DNA from 2 places in the Paenibacillus sp. FSL L8-0644 genome. Region 2 is predicted to be linked to the other one. Evidence: riboswitches for the same ligand, from Rfam matches in the RefSeq annotation. Region 2 holds a riboswitch; the other holds the start of a gene.
What was found. Region 2 has a riboswitch for S-adenosylmethionine ahead of metA (homoserine O-acetyltransferase MetA). Riboswitches for the same ligand answer to the same signal wherever they lie in the genome.
Positions count from the first base shown of each region.

Region 1: another riboswitch for S-adenosylmethionine. It lies ahead of NSS94_RS19930 (methionine ABC transporter ATP-binding protein); the one in region 2 lies ahead of metA (homoserine O-acetyltransferase MetA).

Region 1 covers NZ_JBBOYN010000001.1:4,378,734-4,387,615, reverse strand. Annotated here, with positions in the region: gene NSS94_RS19945 (COX15/CtaA family protein) at 1-358, shown strand, start outside; gene NSS94_RS19940 (UbiD family decarboxylase) at 489-2,255, shown strand; gene NSS94_RS19935 (Cthe_2314 family HEPN domain-containing protein) at 2,307-3,032, shown strand; SAM riboswitch class I at 3,158-3,297, shown strand; gene NSS94_RS19930 (methionine ABC transporter ATP-binding protein) at 3,434-4,456, shown strand; gene NSS94_RS19925 (methionine ABC transporter permease) at 4,453-5,121, shown strand; gene NSS94_RS19920 (MetQ/NlpA family ABC transporter substrate-binding protein) at 5,196-6,038, shown strand; gene NSS94_RS19915 (SDR family oxidoreductase) at 6,181-6,945, shown strand; gene NSS94_RS19910 (NifU family protein) at 7,037-7,282, opposite strand; gene NSS94_RS19905 (YuzB family protein) at 7,370-7,627, shown strand; gene NSS94_RS19900 (NAD(P)/FAD-dependent oxidoreductase) at 7,712-8,779, opposite strand.
Region 2 covers NZ_JBBOYN010000001.1:1,756,395-1,765,276, reverse strand. Annotated here, with positions in the region: gene mqnC (cyclic dehypoxanthinyl futalosine synthase) at 46-1,179, opposite strand; gene NSS94_RS07960 (aminotransferase class I/II-fold pyridoxal phosphate-dependent enzyme) at 1,612-2,790, opposite strand; gene NSS94_RS07955 (PLP-dependent transferase) at 2,787-3,971, opposite strand; gene metA (homoserine O-acetyltransferase MetA) at 4,097-5,014, opposite strand; SAM riboswitch class I at 5,133-5,258, opposite strand; gene corA (magnesium/cobalt transporter CorA) at 5,811-6,746, shown strand; gene NSS94_RS07940 (HRDC domain-containing protein) at 6,907-7,914, opposite strand; gene NSS94_RS07935 (ROK family protein) at 8,081-8,882, opposite strand, start outside.

The sequences.
Region 1 (8,882 bases), 2.6 Mb from region 2:
GGTCATCCAGAAGGTTGTAAATATTGGAGGCTTCATATCTCCACTGTTGCTTCATCAGATTTCAGCCGGTCTGCTGTTCGTCATTATCTTGGCTGTGGGTCACTACGCATACCGTTATCACCCGAATCACCGGGACATCCGTATATTGGGTGTTGTATCGGTCTTGTTAATCCTGCTTCAAGTGGTGATTGGAATTATCTTGCTGTACGTCAACAGACCTGAAATCTACATGTTTATCGTGCTGGGGCATATGCTGGTGATTGCATCGTTGTTCTCCATCTTGGCTTATCTGAGCTATCGTGTATGGCAATTGTCACCGGATCGCAAGCTTGTTCCGACCCAAGCACAACGTACCTAAGCATTTCATAGATCATAGTGAAGCGGATTTTTTGCCCAAGTGGCGTTTAAACACGTATAATAGCATATAAGAAACAAACCAGGCCCACGAGTTTCTCGAGGGCTTGATTTGCTTAGGAGGAATCGTCCAGTTGATCTACCAGAATTTGCGCCAATTTATTGAAGCACTGCGTAAAGAAAATCATCTTAAAATTATAGAGGCACCTGTCGATCCTTACTTGGAGCTGGCTGAGATTCATCGAAGAGTCATTGAGGAAGAAGGGCCGGCACTGCTGTTCACGAATGTAAAAGGAACTCCGTTTCCTGTAGCCAGTAATCTGTTTGGCACGAATCGCCGTGTGGACATGGCTTTTGGCCCGCGCCCAGAGCAACTGATGGATGCGATTGTAGGAGCAACCAAAACATTGTTTCCACCTACACCCAAAGCATTGTGGAATGAACGTGGCCTGATTAAGGACATGCTAAAAGTAGGCCTAAAAACAGTATCTCATAGCGAGGCTCCTGTATTGGGAGTTCGCCGTACAGAGGCTCCGCTGGCACCACTGCCTAAAGTGACCAGTTGGCATGAGGATGGAGGACCGTTTATTACCCTTCCACTCGTGTATACCGAGAAGCCAGGTCAGCCCAAGGATCATAATCTGGGGATGTACCGCATTCAGATTTATGATGATCAGACGACGGGCATTCACTGGCAAATTCATAAAGGCGGCGGTTTCCATTATCATGAAGCGGAGCTGCGTAATGAGCCGTTGCCTACGACGATTATCATCGGTGGCCCGCCTGCTCTGATTGCGTCTGCCATTGCTCCAGCACCGGAAAACTTGCCTGAGCTGTTGCTGGCTTCGCTTATTATGGGAGGCAAGCTGCCCATGACAGAGGACCCGCTTGGGGGTCATCGGATTCCAGCAGAAGCAGAATTTGCAATCAGCGGTTATGTGCCACCTCATGAACGCCGTCCGGAAGGCCCGTTTGGCGATCATTTTGGATATTATTCATTACAGCATGATTTCCCTGTATTTCATGTCAAACATATGCATCACCGCAAGGATGCCATTTATCCGGCAACCATTGTAGGTAAGCCTCGGCAAGAAGACTACTACCTCGGTGAGTTTTTGCAACGTCTGCTGTCGCCTGCCTATCCGCTTGTGATGCCTTCCGTCAAGTCCCTGTGGGCGTATGCGGAAACGGGCGTACATGCGCTGGCAGCGGCAGTCGTACGTGAAAGCTACTCCCGTGAAGCGCTTGTATCCGGTTTTACCATTTTGGGTCAAGGTCAATTGTCATTGACCAAGTTCCTGATGCTGACAGATCGAGTCATTGATTTATCTGACTTTAACCTGCTGTTAGAAACCATTCTGGAGCGATTTAATCCAGCAAGGGATTTATTTATTTTCAATCACACGTCACACGATACACTCGATTACACAGGCCGCAAGCTGAATCATGGCAGTAAGGCGATCCTGATGGGAATAGGTGAGCCTGTACGTGAATTGCCTCGTGCTTATGAGGGAGGCGATCTGCCGGGCATTCGTGAAATTGAGCCCTATTGCGGAGGGTGCCTCGTTGTGTCCGGCTCTTCCTTTGAGCAGGAGCCTGAACTCGCTGCGCGTGTATTGGAGCGATTAGCTGCGGGTGAGCAAGAGTGGCCGCTCGTTTTCATTGTGGACGATGCCAAGGAAGTCGTTCGCTCTCAAGCCTCGTTCCTGTGGACGGTATTCACTCGCTTTAACCCGGCTACGGATATGTACGCGGACAGCGAAGTGCGTTTGCATCATCTGAACTATAAGCTGCCGATTGTAGTGGATGCGCGTATGAAGCCGGGGTATCCGGATGAGGTGTTACCGCGTGGGGATATTGTTAAGCTTGTAGATCAACGATGGACAAGTTATTTCGCTTGACGCCCTAATTAAACCTACAGCCGGATTTTATATTTATAAGGAGGCGTAAGCATGATACGCAAGCTACTGGGTGAGCCGCCGCGTGTGAACAAGGGCATCCTGCTAGATGCCATGAATAGCATGTCAGATATGTTGAACCTGCTGGAACGGCAAATTCAGGCTGGTGGAGATCCGACCCACGATTTTCGGAAGGCGGATATTTTGACACGCGGTCTAATGTCATCTCTGGATGAACTGGAGCAGAGCCATCATGCTGCCGCCTTTTTCCGTATGAAAGTGAAAGCCGGATATGCTGAAGATATGAGTGAGGATGAAAAATCCGACTATGCATTGTATGTTTTCTTTTATAAAGATGGGTTTGTGAGGGTATTTTCCATTCTGGATAAGCTGGGCAACTGGCTGAATGATCTGTATGATTTAAAAACAGGACAGTATAAGGCGCATTATTCGTATTTTACCGTGTTGCGGCAGCTCAAGTATCTCAAAATGCATCCTGTATTGACCGATAATTTATATGATATCAAGGATACATACAACGATGCGATCAATCGGCTGCGTAAGCGGCGAAATACGGAGATACACTATATGAATACAGAAATGCAGGATGATCTCTGGCAACGACACCGAGCTTTGTATGGAAAAATCCAACTGGAGGACCTTGATCACCATTTGGAAGATTTGCAGCAGGGCTTGGAAATGGTGTGTCGGTCGTTGTCAATCGCCTTTACTTATACTGCGAAACAATGGAAGAACCGGGCAGTACGCCCAAAAATATGATAGAAAATATCCTTTGACAAAGCAATGTAAACTATCTATACTGAAACCTAGTTTCAGAAAAATGCTTGAATTATGTTTTTTTATATAAACTTAACGGACAGCTAAAGCTGGAGTTTAACATATTTTTCTTATCCAGAGAGGTGGAGGGACTGGCCCGATGAAGCCCGGCAACCCGTTTTTTCCCGGTGTAATACACTGGGAGGGAACATGATGGTGCTAATTCCTACAAAACCGCTAGAGTTATAGCGATTTTGGCAGATGAGAAAAGGATCGCAAGGTGGGGCCCTTTTCATTCTGTGAAAGGGGCTCTTTTTTGTATAAATAAATAGCGATTTTATACAATCCTGAGAGATGACAACTGGTAAAAAGGGTAAGGAAGAAGTGAAGGGGGTCGCAGCACGTTGATAGAGCTTAAGCAGTTAACCAAGCATTATGGCAAAGGCAACCGACGCGTAAATGCGCTGTCTGGGTTGAATCTTTCTATAAAGCGTGGAGAAATATTCGGAGTGATTGGTCACTCCGGGGCAGGGAAAAGTACATTGATCCGCTGTATTAATTTATTGGAACGCCCTACTTCAGGTGAAGTATGGGTAGACGGGGTAAACCTCACTACTGTGAGTCAATCCCAGTTACAAATGCAGCGCCGAAAAATCGGAATGATTTTTCAGCATTTTAATTTGTTGTCTTCGGCGACGGTATATGACAATATTGCATTTCCGTTGCGGCTGGTAAACACGCCCAAGCAGAAGTTGGACCAGAAGGTCCGTGAACTGCTGGAACTGGTGGGTCTCGAAGAGCACAGTGGAAAATATCCGTCACAGCTCTCAGGTGGACAGAAACAGCGGGTAGGAATTGCGCGGGCGTTGGCTAGTGATCCTCATGTATTGCTGTGTGACGAAGCGACTTCTGCGCTTGATCCGCAGACGACGGGGTCTATCCTGAAATTGCTGCTGGATATTAATCAGCGATTTAATTTAACCATCGTGCTGATTACACATGAAATGCATGTCATTCAAAGCATCTGTGATAAAGTTGGCGTCATTCATCAGGGTGACATCGTGGAGCAAGGTCCGGTGGCGGAAGTATTTTTGAAGCCACAGCACCAGGTAACCAAGGACTTTATCCAGCGGGAGTCAGAACATCCCGAGGAGTTGCAAGCAGCGATTGCGGCAGCAGGTGAGGGCGAGTCGGCACAGGTGGTGCGTATCTCCTTTTTGGGCAGCAAAACATATGATGCGATTCTGTCGCGTACGGCTCGAAGCACTGGGGTTGATTTTGCGATCTTGCAGGGAACCATATCTACGATTAAAAATGTACCCTATGGTCAGCTAATCGTTCGTTTTGAAGGAAATCATGAGGATATAGAGCATACGCTGCGCGAAGTGTCTGGGCAAGGACTTGATGTGGAGGTGATCGGACAATGAGCGAACTTGATTTTTCACAAGTGAGTTGGGAAGAGCTAGGGAATTCTACTATGGAAACCCTTCAGATGCTCGGTGCATCCGCATTGTTCACCCTCATTATTGGTTTGCCGCTCGGCATATTATTGTTTCTGGCGAGCCGCTCCTCGTTGACTCTGATGAAGGTGATATACATTGTATTATCATTCATCGTTAACATTTTACGTTCCGTGCCATTTATCATTTTGATCGTTGCACTTATTCCTTTTACACGATCGCTGGTAGGTACCTCGACCGGGGTGTTGGGAACCATCCCACCATTGGTTATCGGGGCTGCCCCATTCTTCGCACGTCTTGTCGAAACGTCTCTGCGTGAAGTGGACAAGGGTGTCATTGAAGCCGCACAAGCAATGGGGGCCTCGACAGGACAAATTATCCGGCGTGTGCTGTTACGTGAGGCACTTCCGGGACTGCTAGCCGCATTAACCATTACCGTCGTTACACTCGTATCCTACACGGCAATGTCCGGGATGATCGGGGGCGGTGGACTGGGTACACTGGCTATCAACTACGGCTATTATCGTTATGAAACGGCTGTAATGATCGTTGCGGTCGTGCTGATGGTCGTATTGGTTCAATTGCTGCAAATGGCGGGAGACCGTCTCGTGCGGCATTATACTCGAAAATAGGGAAAACATATAGATATCCTTATTGATCAGGACGTCTGCTCCTGAATATTACAAATTATTGGAGGGGTAATAACATGAAGAAATGGGTATTGGCTGTATTAAGCTTGACATTAATTGCGGTGCTGGCTGCTTGCGGCACAAAGAGCACAACATCGGATACAAATAATGCGGCCGAAAATACAGGCGGATCACCACGTGAAGTGGAGCTGAAAGTTGGAGCTTCTCCTGTGCCGCATGCGGAAATTTTGGAAGCAATCAAACCTCAGTTGGAAAAAGAAGGGGTTCGTCTTCAAGTCGTTCAGTTTAACGACTATGTACAGCCGAACGTTCAATTGTTTGACAAGCAGTTGGATGCTAACTTCTATCAACATGTACCTTACTTGAATGTTATGAACAAAGAGCGCAAAATGAATTTGGTTTCTGTGGGCGCGGTTCACCTGGAGCCTTTCGGCATCTACTCCCAAAAATATAAAAAGCTTGATGAACTCCCAGATGGCGCAACGGTAGCCATTCCGAACGATGCAACAAACGGAGGCCGTGCATTGTTGTTGTTGGAAAAACAAGGTCTGATCAAGCTGAAAGACGCAAGCAACATTGAAGCTACGGTAAAAGATATTACTGAAAACAAGAAAAACCTGAAATTCAAGGAGCTGGAAGCGGCTATGCTGCCACGTCAGTTGCCTGAAGTGGACATTGCGTTGATCAACACGAACTACGCTCTGGAAGCTAAGCTGAACCCGACGAAGGATGCACTGGCACTGGAAGATAAAGATTCTCCATATGCTAACGTTCTGGTAGCTCGTCCTGATAATAAAGATTCTGAAGCGATTCAGAAGCTGCTTAAAGCTTTGCAATCCCCAGAAACTAAAAAATTCATTGAAGATAAATACCAAGGCGCAATTATCCCGGCATTTTAAGTAGGGAACGAGAACACATTGCACGCAAACCCCAGATTCTCTTGAACAAGAGGACTGGGGTTTCTTTTGGATAGAGTTGTAGGGGAAGCTTAAATATTTTATACTTGGGGGTGACCGTTCTCTGTGAACAGGAGGAAAATTGTTGAGAGATAAAGTCGCATTCATAACGGGTAGTGCCAAAGGTTTAGGTAAAACGACCGCTCTGCGTCTGGCGAATGAAGGCTGTAATATTGCGCTGAATTATGTGCATAGCCAAGCAGAAGCCGAAGCGCTTAAGCGGGTGATTGAGTCTAAGGGAGTACGCTGCCTGTCTTTACAAGGGGATATCACTGTTCAGAAAGATATCACGAGGCTGATTGGTGAAGTCCAGGATCGGCTAGGCGGAGTCGATATTATGGTGAACAATGCTGGACCGTTCATCCGGGAACGCCGCCTGTTTGCGGATTACAGTGTAGCTGAGATTCATACCATGATACAAGGGAATCTGGTCGGTACCATGTTGCTGGATCATTTGGTATTGCCTCACATGCGTAGCCAGCAATGGGGACGTATTATTCATTTTGGCTTTGGTCATGCTGGAGAAGCGAGGGCTTGGCCGCATCGCGCCGTCTACGCAGCCGCCAAGGTGGGGCTGGTATCTTTTACGAAGTCACTGGCTGTGGAGGAGGCTCCTTATGGCATCACGGTCAATATGATCTGTCCAGGGGATATTCGAGGAGCAAATAAGGAAATGTCAATCGCCGATGTCATCGGCATGCAGGATAAAGAGACACCGCGTGGGCGTCCGGGGAGCGGAGAGGACATTGCGCGAGTGATCGCCTATTTGTGTGAGGAGCATTCGGATTTTATAACAGGCAATATTATGGATGTATCGGGAGGATTGGACCCCATTCGGCCAACCATATAAGCTTGAGTGATCCCTCAGACGCTGTAACACAAAAAAGAGTCTTGAGCTTCGTTACCGAAGTCAAGACTCTCATGATCTTATGCATCAAGCATTAGAATACTTGTACCACTTCTTGGACGCCGTCGACTTCTTCGAGAAGAGCGCGTTCAATCCCTGCTTTCAGCGTGATTGTGGAACTTGGGCAACTGCCGCAAGCGCCTACCAGCTTCAGCTTAACGATGCCGTCTTCTACGTCAACCAGCTCAACGTCGCCGCCATCGCGTTGCAGGAACGGACGGAGCTTATCCAGTACATCTGCTACTTCATCATACATTTGAACGCTTTGTGTTTCGCTCATTAGAATTCAACTCCTTTCCTATACCTTTATTATTATATTACAAAGCGGGCCAAATTAAAATGCCCGTCATCCAAAGCAGGTGAAAAAATGTTAAGAACTATTATTGAGTTTTGCACCAGTAATATGCATTGGGGCACTGATGAAATCATGTCCAAGCTGGAACAGAATCCAGATTATGATGTGATTGAATACGGCTGCCTAAGCAATTGCGGTCAGTGTAACGCGGAACCCTATGCGATGGTCAATGGTGAGATTGTATCCGCAGATTCAGCAGAGCTTCTGTACGAAGTGATTATGAACAAAATTAAGGAAGCTGAAGCATGGGATAACCTAGACTTGGATTGAAATATAATGCTCTGTTAGCCCATACACGCAATATACAAAGAAGACCTGCTTTGGGAGCGGGTCTTCTTTGTTTGTTTAGCATGATCAGCCAAAATGGCGTTTGGACTTCCAGAGCACACCGCTTTTAAGCAGGCGTGGTACACGGCCGCGCAATGAAGTGCTGCCCATAAAGCCATAGCCGAACCCGGCCTTCTTGCCAAGTGCGCCTAATGTACCGCGCAGCTTTAAAGGATGCGGGTGAGGCGTTTGACCTTTCCATAGATCACGTACAATATGTGCGATTTGTTCCCCTTGCACCTCTGCTGCCTGAGCGCTTGGAGAGTAGGGAAGGCTCGCACAGTCTCCGACCACATATACCTCTGGATGATCTGGTATTTGGTAGTAATCGTTGAGCACGATACGACCCTGAGGGTCTTTAGGGACAGCTAAATCCTGCACGATTTTTACTGGCTGAATCCCGGCCGTCCATACCACTGCATCCGTTACAATTTGCTCGTCACGGTTATAAATAGCCCCCGGCTCAATACGAGAAACCGCAACATGGTTCAGGGCATTAACCTGATGCTCCTTGAACCAAGCATGTACATAGGCAGACAAACGTTGCGGGAATGCTGACAGCACCCGCTCGCCCCGATCCATAATGGTAATATTCAAATCCGTGCGGCTTTCACGTAACTCCGCTGCAATCTCAACACCGCTAAGACCGCCGCCTACAATATGGACATGTCCATATGGCTTGATTTCGTTCAAGCGCAGATAGGTTTGGCGGGTATGGTTAAACGACTGGATCGTACAGCTGTGTTCTTCAGCCCCCGGTGTATTGTGAAAGCGGTCGGTACAACCCAACGCAATGACAAGCTGATCATAGGGCAAGGGTTCACCGTCTTGAAAATGGACCATTTTATTCTCCAGATCCATCGAGGTGACCTCTCCGTATTTGCGAATAAGACGTTGCTCATCTGGAAAATGCACCCGCAAATCAAAATCAGAAACCGTACCTGCTGCGAGGGCATAGTACTCTGTTTTCAAGCCCTGAAAGGGCATTCGATCCACTAAAATAACTTGAACATCGTCGGGAATGTGTTTATCCAGCAATTCTTTGGCAATGGTAAGGCCGCCATAGCCGCCCCCCAGAATAACGAAATTTTTCATCAAAATCCGCCTTCCTTTCGCTACCGTGTCCCCGGCAAATGGTCTGGTGTCTCGTCGATCTAACACAAGTTTTTGTTGTTATAAAACCCGAGAATCGGGCCTG
Region 2 (8,882 bases):
TTAGTACAGATAGGCGTTTTGTAATGAACACTATATTAACGGATATTAATTCTGCATGATAAAATCATGTTCAATACTGCTGGCACTGTCAAAAGTACGAATAATATCATAACGGGTATTACGCTGTGCCGGAATGTGACCCGTCTCGCGGATCAACTGTAAAATGGATTCAATGTTAACCTTATACGTTGCGCCTGCAGCGGAAACTACGTTTTCCTCAATCATGGTGCTACCAAAATCATCGCAACCGTAGTACAACGATTTTTTACCGATTTCAGGTCCCATAGTTACCCATGAGGATTGAATATGCTTGATGTTATCCAATACAAGACGACTGATCGCAACGGTCTTCAGATATTCCTCCGGCGTCTGACGTTCCTTCTTCAGGTTGGTATTGTCTGGCTGGAAGGTCCAAGGAATAAAGGCCAAAAATCCTTCAGAATTATATTTGTTTTCAATGCATTCGTCCTGAGCATCACGAACACGCAACAAATGCAGCGCACGCTCCTCCATCAACTCGCCAAAGCCAATAACCATCGTAGCAGTCGTGTTCATCCCAACCTTATGAGCCGTTTGCATGACATCCATCCAATCACGCCAAGAGCCTTTGAGACGGCTAATTTTGCGGCGTGTGCGGTCATCCAAAATTTCTCCACCTCCGCCCGGAAGCGAATCCAATCCAGCTTCATGAATGGCGCGGATTGTTTCTTCCATAGAAAGACCAGATTTCTCCTTCATTTTGTGAATTTCAGCTGGCGAGAAGGAGTGCATCGTAATATCGGGAAAACGCTCCTTGATACCTTTCAGCAAATCGGTATAATAACTGAACGGCAGATTCGGGTTCACACCGCCTTGCATTAGAATTTCGGTGCCACCTACTTCCTGCGTTTCCTTGATCTTCTGAAAGATCACCTCATCCGGCAAAACATAACCTTCATCAGAACCTGGTCTACGATAAAAAGCGCAGAAGCGACAGTATACGTCACACACGTTTGTATAGTTAATATTTCGTCCGATAACGAAGGTTTTAACGGGATCGGGATGCATGCGATTCATGACTTTATTCGCCGCATGACCGATTTTTTCTACCTCGTCTGATTCGAACAAAGCAACGGTATCCTCTAAATTCAGGCGTTCGCCGCGTAGGGCTTTATCTAAAATATGGTCGATTACACTCATGGTGTATCCTCCTTCGCTGTCACAGGGCGACGAAATGAACGACAGGACTTATGAACGAGAATGCTTTCACAAACCTGCGTTCGAACCCTGCCGTAATGTATGTTCATGACTAGCCTTGTATGTTGTCTGTGCTATTTAGCATAGTAAAACCTAATGATAATACTAACATATCTTTAGGTAAGGAACCATACTTATTCCCGCTTCTTTCTGCTTTTCACCTAGGAAAACAGGCAACTGCCAAGCTTATCTCAACGTTGCATATAGCCAAAAAATAAGAAAACAGAACTGAAAAGTGTCTTTTTTCACACTGTCGTTCATGTTATTTTATAGAAAACAGCAAGCCTCCTGAAATACTGGAAACTTGCTGTTTAGTACTGTACATATTTGCTCTCAGCGTGAAAACGACAAAGATGCTGCGGATGTGCTAACGCTCTAGCGCAGCGCCTCATCCAGATCACTGATCAGGTCGTCAATATCCTCCAAACCTACGGAGAAACGGAGTAGTCCGTTCGTAATCCCGCGCTCCAATCGTACACTATGGGGCATAGCCGCATGTGACATCATCGCCGGATACGACAAGATGCTTTCCACAGCTCCCAGACTCACCGCTACAATTGGAATACGTACGCGACTGAGGACTTCTTTTGCACGCTCACCAGAACCCACATCAAAAGATATCACTGCACCATAACCGCTGGATTGGCGCTCATGAACTTCACGCCCTGGATGATTCTCCAGACCCGGGTAGTATACCGCCTCAATGTCGTTGCGCTCGTTCAGCCAGTTAGCGAGCTTCGCTGCGCTCTTTTCGCTGTGAGCCATACGAGCCTCCAGTGTCTTCATACCGCGCATGAGCAACCATGACTCCTGCGGAGCCAACACGGTACCCAGTCCATTTTGGAGCTGCTTGATTTGTCTTCCCAACGATTCGGTACGTGCTACCGCAAGTCCTGCCAGCACATCGCTGTGTCCGCCCAGAAACTTGGTCGCACTGTGCAATACAATATCAACTCCCTGCTCAATCGGACGTTGATAATAAGGTGTCATAAAAGTATTATCCAATAACGTTAAAAGCCCGTTGTCCTGTGCCCAAGAAGTTATTCCTGCCACATCGGTAATTTTGAGTGTCGGATTGGACGGAGTTTCCATATATACAGCCCTTGTATTCTCCTGCAACGCATCTTTCACAAGGTTGAGGTCCGTCATGTCGACGAAGGTCGTTTCGATATTCATCCGTTTCAAAATGGAGGTCAGCAGTCGATATGTTCCTCCATATACGTCCTCGGAAACAATGACATGATCTCCAGCAGACAAGAGCATAAATGTAGTAGAGATGGCCGCCATACCTGATGCAAAGGCAAAACCGCACGCCCCGCCTTCTAATAAAGCGATATAATCCTCCAAAGCTTGTCGTGTCGGATTACCTGAACGGCTATAGTCATGCTGTGGAGGATTAAAAATATCGTGATGGTGGAAGGTAGAAGCTTGATAGATCGGGACGCTCGATGCCCCCGTAACGCTGTCAATTTCAGAGCCAAAATGCAGCAGCTTGGTAGCGAACTTCCGCTCTTTGTTCAGATCCTGCCCGATCCTCCTCGCATCCTCTATCATTGCAGCTCTCCTCCTTCTACTTCTTGACGTGCCGCTTCCAACGCCGAACGTAAATCTTCAATTAGGTCGTCTGTATGCTCAATGCCTACGGAGAAACGCAACAGCCTGTCATCTACCCCGACTGCATCCCGAATTTCTGCTGGTATGTCCGCATGTGTCTGCACAGCGGGATAGGTCATTAACGATTCCACACCGCCGAGACTTTCCGCAAACGCAATGAGCTTAATGTGACGAAGCAAAGGTTCCACATAACGAGCATCCTTTACTTTAAAGGAAAAGATACCCGTATTTCCGCTGGATTGTTTATTTTGAATCTCACGACCTGGATGGCCTTCTAGAGCTGGATAAAATACTTCCGCCACAGCCGGATGCGTCAGTAAATAGTTAGACAGCACTGTTGCATTATGCTCGTGTCGGTCCATACGCAGCGCTAACGTCTTCATGCCCTTCATTAACTGGTAGCAATCGCTTGGGGAAAGCACTGCCCCTATGGAATTGTGCAGGAATGCAATTTCAGCTGATAGCTCTTTGCCTTTGGTTACGATCAACCCTGCCAGCACATCGTTGTGTCCGCCCAAATATTTGGTTGCGCTATGTACCACAATATCCGCGCCCAGTTCCAATGGCCGCTGGAAATATGGCGTTAGCAGCGTATTATCTACAATGGTAAGCAACTGATGTTGTGATGCCCATTTAGCCACCGCTCGAATATCAGTAATCATCATTAACGGATTTGTAGGCGTTTCTATGAATACAGCTTTGGTATTCGGTCGACATGACTGTTCGAGCGCTTCAAGATCGTTCGTATCCACATAACTGGCTGTCACACCAAATTTAGACAAAATATGCTCCAGCAAACGATACGTCCCGCCATACAGATCCAGCGATACTATGAGATGATCTCCCTGTCCAAACAATGCAAATACCGTTTGCAGCGCCGCCATACCTGAGCTGCATGCAAAGCCTGCATCACCCGATTCAAGTGCAGCAGAAGCCTCTTCCAGTACCTTTCGCGTGGGATTGATCGTCCGAATGTAATCAAATCCTGTGCTTTGACCCAGACGGGGATGGCGGAACGCCGTAGATTGGTAAATCGGGTAATTAACAGCCCCGGTTACTGGCTCTTCTACTGAACCGATTTGTGCCAATCTACTTTCGATTTTCCACTGTTTCTCACTCATATGAATCCTCCTGTTAACTTCCATAGTGGGTGCTATAACCAATCCTGCAAAAATGGATGTCAAAGACTATACTGCTGCGCTACTGCAAGGTGATACTCTACAAAGGTAAACTACATGCTCCTTTTTTAAATCTGGGGCCCGATATCATAAGGTGTTTCTTGGTATACATAATAGTTCAGCCAATTCGAGAATAATAAATTGGCGTGCGCCCGCCAAATTGAGGGGGGGGTGCGCTCAGGATCATCATTAGGAAAATAATTTTTGGGGACTTCAATATCCATTCCTTTGGCTACATCGCGGTCGTATTCCCATTTCAGTGAAAGCGGGTCATATTCAGAATGCCCAGTTACAAAAATTTGTTTACCGTCAAGCGTGGCTACGAGGTACACTCCAGCTTCTTCGGATTCGGATAAAACTTCTAATTCGGCGATATGATCAATATCTTCCCGACGAACCTCCGTATGCCTGGAATGAGGAGCATAAAACAGTTCATCAAAGCCGCGTAACAATTTTACTTTAGGTTTAATCACGGTGTGTGGAAATACACCGAAGCATTTGTAGTCGAGCCCATATTTAGGGACATCGAAATGATGGTATAAGCCTGCCTGTGAGGCCCAACAGATATGCATGGTCGAAGTTACATTCGTTTTCGTCCATTCAAAGATTTGCCGGATTTCCTCCCAGTAGTTCACATCCTCAAACTCAAGCTGTTCAACCGGGGCTCCTGTAATGACCATGCCGTCAAAACGACTGTTCTTGATCTCGTCAAACGTTTTATAGAACATGTTCAAATATTCTTGCGATGTATTTTTGGATACATGAGACTTCATATGCACCAGCGTGACATCCACTTGCAACGGCGTATTGCCGACCAGGCGCAACAGTTGGGTTTCCGTCGTTTCCTTTGTAGGCATTAAATTCAAAATGGCGATACGCAACGGACGAATATCCTGATGATAAGCCAAGCTTTCATCCATTACGAAAATATTTTCGCCCTCCAGCACTTCCTTAGCAGGTAATGTGTCTGGGATTTTAATCGGCATGTAAACTCACTCCTTGTTCGGTAAGTTTTGCGAAAATCGTCTTGTTGAGATGCCGGGCATATAATAAAAAGACCTTTCTCTGGTTAGAGAAAGGTCATATTTGTATCCATATGCGCCTCTCTCATCTGTCAGGGCAACGCGCTTTGTACAAAGCGCGCGTCCTGCAAGAATTAGCACCGTGCGATTAAAATCGCCGGTTGCCGGGTATCATCGGGCTAGTCCCTCCACCTGCTCTTGATAAGATTTCGCTATATTCATTTTGGGTTCACAAAGTTCTTGTTGTTCACTTTAATGCATCGGCTGGGCTTCGTCAAGATGGGACTTGCAAATTTGTAACCTGCATTCACATTTTGTCTACCTTTTCCATAGGTTAAATCATATCCCTCCTATCGCTGAAGCTCTTGCCACTACTGTTGATTTTGCCCATGATTTTGCGCTTGAAAGGCCGTAGGCCGAGCGTTATACTATACAAGTGCTATTAGGCAAAAATATGGAGCAGTAGTGCAGACTTGAGTGTTTCCTGCGATACTGTGGCAATCTAAAAAAAGAACATTTGAGAGGTGAATCCGGAATGGAAGGCGACCCGAGTCCGAATAGGCGGCGATCCCTGAACAACAGCATAGGAATGACTTCAGCTTGCCGAAAGACGGGACGCCAGGCTCTGCATGCTCCAAAAGCCTCCGGCTTTTGATGAGAGTGCACGCTTACCCGCACCGGCTAACTGGCTAACTGAGTCCATTCCTTATGCTTAAGGTAAACGTATTTCCGTTACGGCGGAGCATAAGGAGTGACGTATATGAAAATCCGTTTGGTCAACAACGGGGTTTTTACCCCTGTCGAAGAAATTGAAATGGCGCTTACTGCACCGGCAGAAGGTTTTTATTGGATTGATGCCGATGTCGATGATTTGGCAGTGCTCCAGCCTTTATTTTCCATGCATGATCTTGCAGTAGAAGACTGTTTGAGTGAAGAAGAACAGCGTCCGAAGATTGAAATTTATGAAAGCCATTATTTTATCGTTGTAAATAGCATTCGTTTTGATGATGAAGAAATATTTTTGCGAGCTTTGAACATTTTTCTCGGCCGCCATTTTATCATTACGGTGACCAAGCAGAAAATCAATGAGCTTCGTACCCTCAAGCCTATGCTGTGGGAGCAAGAAGTCAGCCAGCCTGACCGTTTTATGTATCTGTTGGTCGACTTAATTGTTGACAACTATTTTCTGGTTGGTGACCGGATTGAGGTCCGCATTGAAAAGCTGGAAGAAGATATTCTAATGCATACGAAAAAGTCGCATTTGAACGAAATCATCGGCTTACGCAGTGAGATTCTGTGGCTGAAAAAAGTGTTGGGCCCGCAAAAAGAAGTCATCAATACCCTGAACAAGCGGGATTTGCGGCTCATCGACGATCAATTGCAAAAATATTTTAGCGACATTTATGAAAATGCTGTGAAAATTTCGGAGACTTTCGAAACTTACCGCGACTTGATGGGTAACCTTCGAGAAGCTTATCAATCCAGTATCGCCAACCGTGCCAATGAAATTATGCGTGTGTTTACAGCAATTACGACCGTATTTATGCCATTGACGGTCATTACCGGAATATATGGGATGAACTTCGATAATATGCCTGAGCTTCATACACGTTATGGCTATTTTGTCGTCATTGGTATTATGGTGGCATTAGGCGTCAGTATGTTCTGTATTTTCCGTAAGAAAGACTGGGTTTAAAAATAAAAGGGGAAAAAGTATCAAATTGGATACTTTTTTCTATTTTCAAGCTTGGTCATAAAAAGCAGCAGCCGTGTCCTGTGAGGAACTGGCTGCTGCTTTTTAGTATGTTGGACCCTGAATATACTTTAATACCCAGCTTTATCCAACTAGTTCTATATTATCCAACATGTCGGCCGGGTACCTGCTGATGACGAAACCGTATACGGATCAGACGCAGACGCTCATAAATCTGATCCAGTCCTGTTTCGGTTGCCTTTTCTTCCCCATACACTTTCAGCATGACGGGCTTGAGCAACGTATCCCCCAACTCTTCATAAGCAGACCAGATAGCTGCCTGCTCCGCCTCAGATACATTCACCAATTCCTTGTGGATCAGCTTGTCCATATCAATACCATCTCTATCCAAATGCTCCACAGCTTCAATCATCTCTCTACGATGCAAACCTGTCTTCATTCCGATATGCTCCAGTGAAAGACCGTCCGAAATGCCTTCAATAATCGTTCTAGTTAAGCTGAATTTGTTCAGCTCCTGCCTGTACTGGTTCTCTTTTTGCTTGTATAACCATGACAAAAAAACTTCTTCTTCCAGCGTCTCTGCTACCCAGTTCAACGGAAATGGCGTGGTGCGGTCATTTTGTGTCGTAATAGCCAATAGCTCCGTCCCATATTGCGACACCTTACCCTGACCCATACCAGGCAGCTCCAACAGTTCTTCTTCGGTATGGGGAAGATAAACGCTAATGAGTCGAAGCAATCGATTCGTAGCGATAAAATAAGGTGCTTTTCGTTCCGTTGCTGCTTTTTGCCGTCTCCACATCGTCAATTGCTCATACACTTCATCACGTGGAAACAAATCACTGTAGCAATACAGCTTTTGCAGCGTTTGTCCTCGTCCTGATGATCCTTCTTGCTCATGAAATACACCATGGATTAGGGGCCTGTAGCCCTCAGCCATTTTGAGCGCCAGCTCATGACGGTATACATGCAGTAATTCCTGCCACAAGCTTCCCTCATACCAAAGGTCGTCTATACTTTCATCCGGGACATGGTGTGTGCTCCAGCCTGCACTCCATTCCCCTTCATGCTGCCCAATCCATACCTGAGCAAAGTCCTCATAGCCCTGTTCATTCCGTTTGGACAAGCGATTTAAAAATACTATCTCCATGATTTCTTCCTCCCTCATATCGTTGAAAGACAGTCCCGCACAACACAAAAACGCAAAAAAAAGCACCTATCCTGCGTATTCGCAAGAAAGGTGCTTCCCTTTTTGAGCCGTACTATACTGTTGCCTATATAATAACCGTACCTTGGAGTGCCGTCAACCCTAAATTCTAATGATTCAGTTTTTCCTTTGCCAATGCCAGAGCACCGCACAATCCAGCATTATCACCCAATCCTGGAGATACGATATATTGCTCAATACCTGTTGTCAGACTCGAATGCTGCACGTATCCGTTCAAAAGTTTTTGTAGTTTGGTACGAATGAGCGGGAACAATTGGTCTTGCTTCATTACTCCCCCGCCCATAATAATTTTTTGCGGGGACAGGATTAATACATAGCTCATTAAAGCCTGTGCCAGATAGTACGCTTCCATTTCCCAGGCCGGGTGATCGACAGAAAGCTCATGTCCTTTAACCTTCCATCTTTTTTCGAGCGCAGGACCTGCTGCCAGACCCTCCAAACAATCTCCGTGATAAGGACATGTCCCCTCGTAAGTATCTTCTGGGTGACGACGTACCAGAATATGCCCCATTTCCGGGTGAGATAATCCATGTATCAGCTTTCCACCAACCAAAGCACCTGCCCCGATGCCTGTGCCTATCGTGATATACAGACAGTTGTCCAATCCTTTGGCGGCACCCCAAATAGACTCACCAAGTGCTGCTCCATTCACATCCGTATCAAACCCCATAGGCACATCAAAATGCTCTTTCAGTTTACCAATCAGATTGTAATTTCCCCAATGTGGCTTTGGCGTTGTTGTAATATAACCATATGTATCACTACCTTCGATAGGATCAATCGGCCCGAACGATCCTACGCCCAATGCTTCAATGCCCTTGCCTTCAAAAAATGCGATGACATTCTCCATTGTTTCTGCTGGTGTGGTTGTTGGAAAGCTCGCTCGTTCC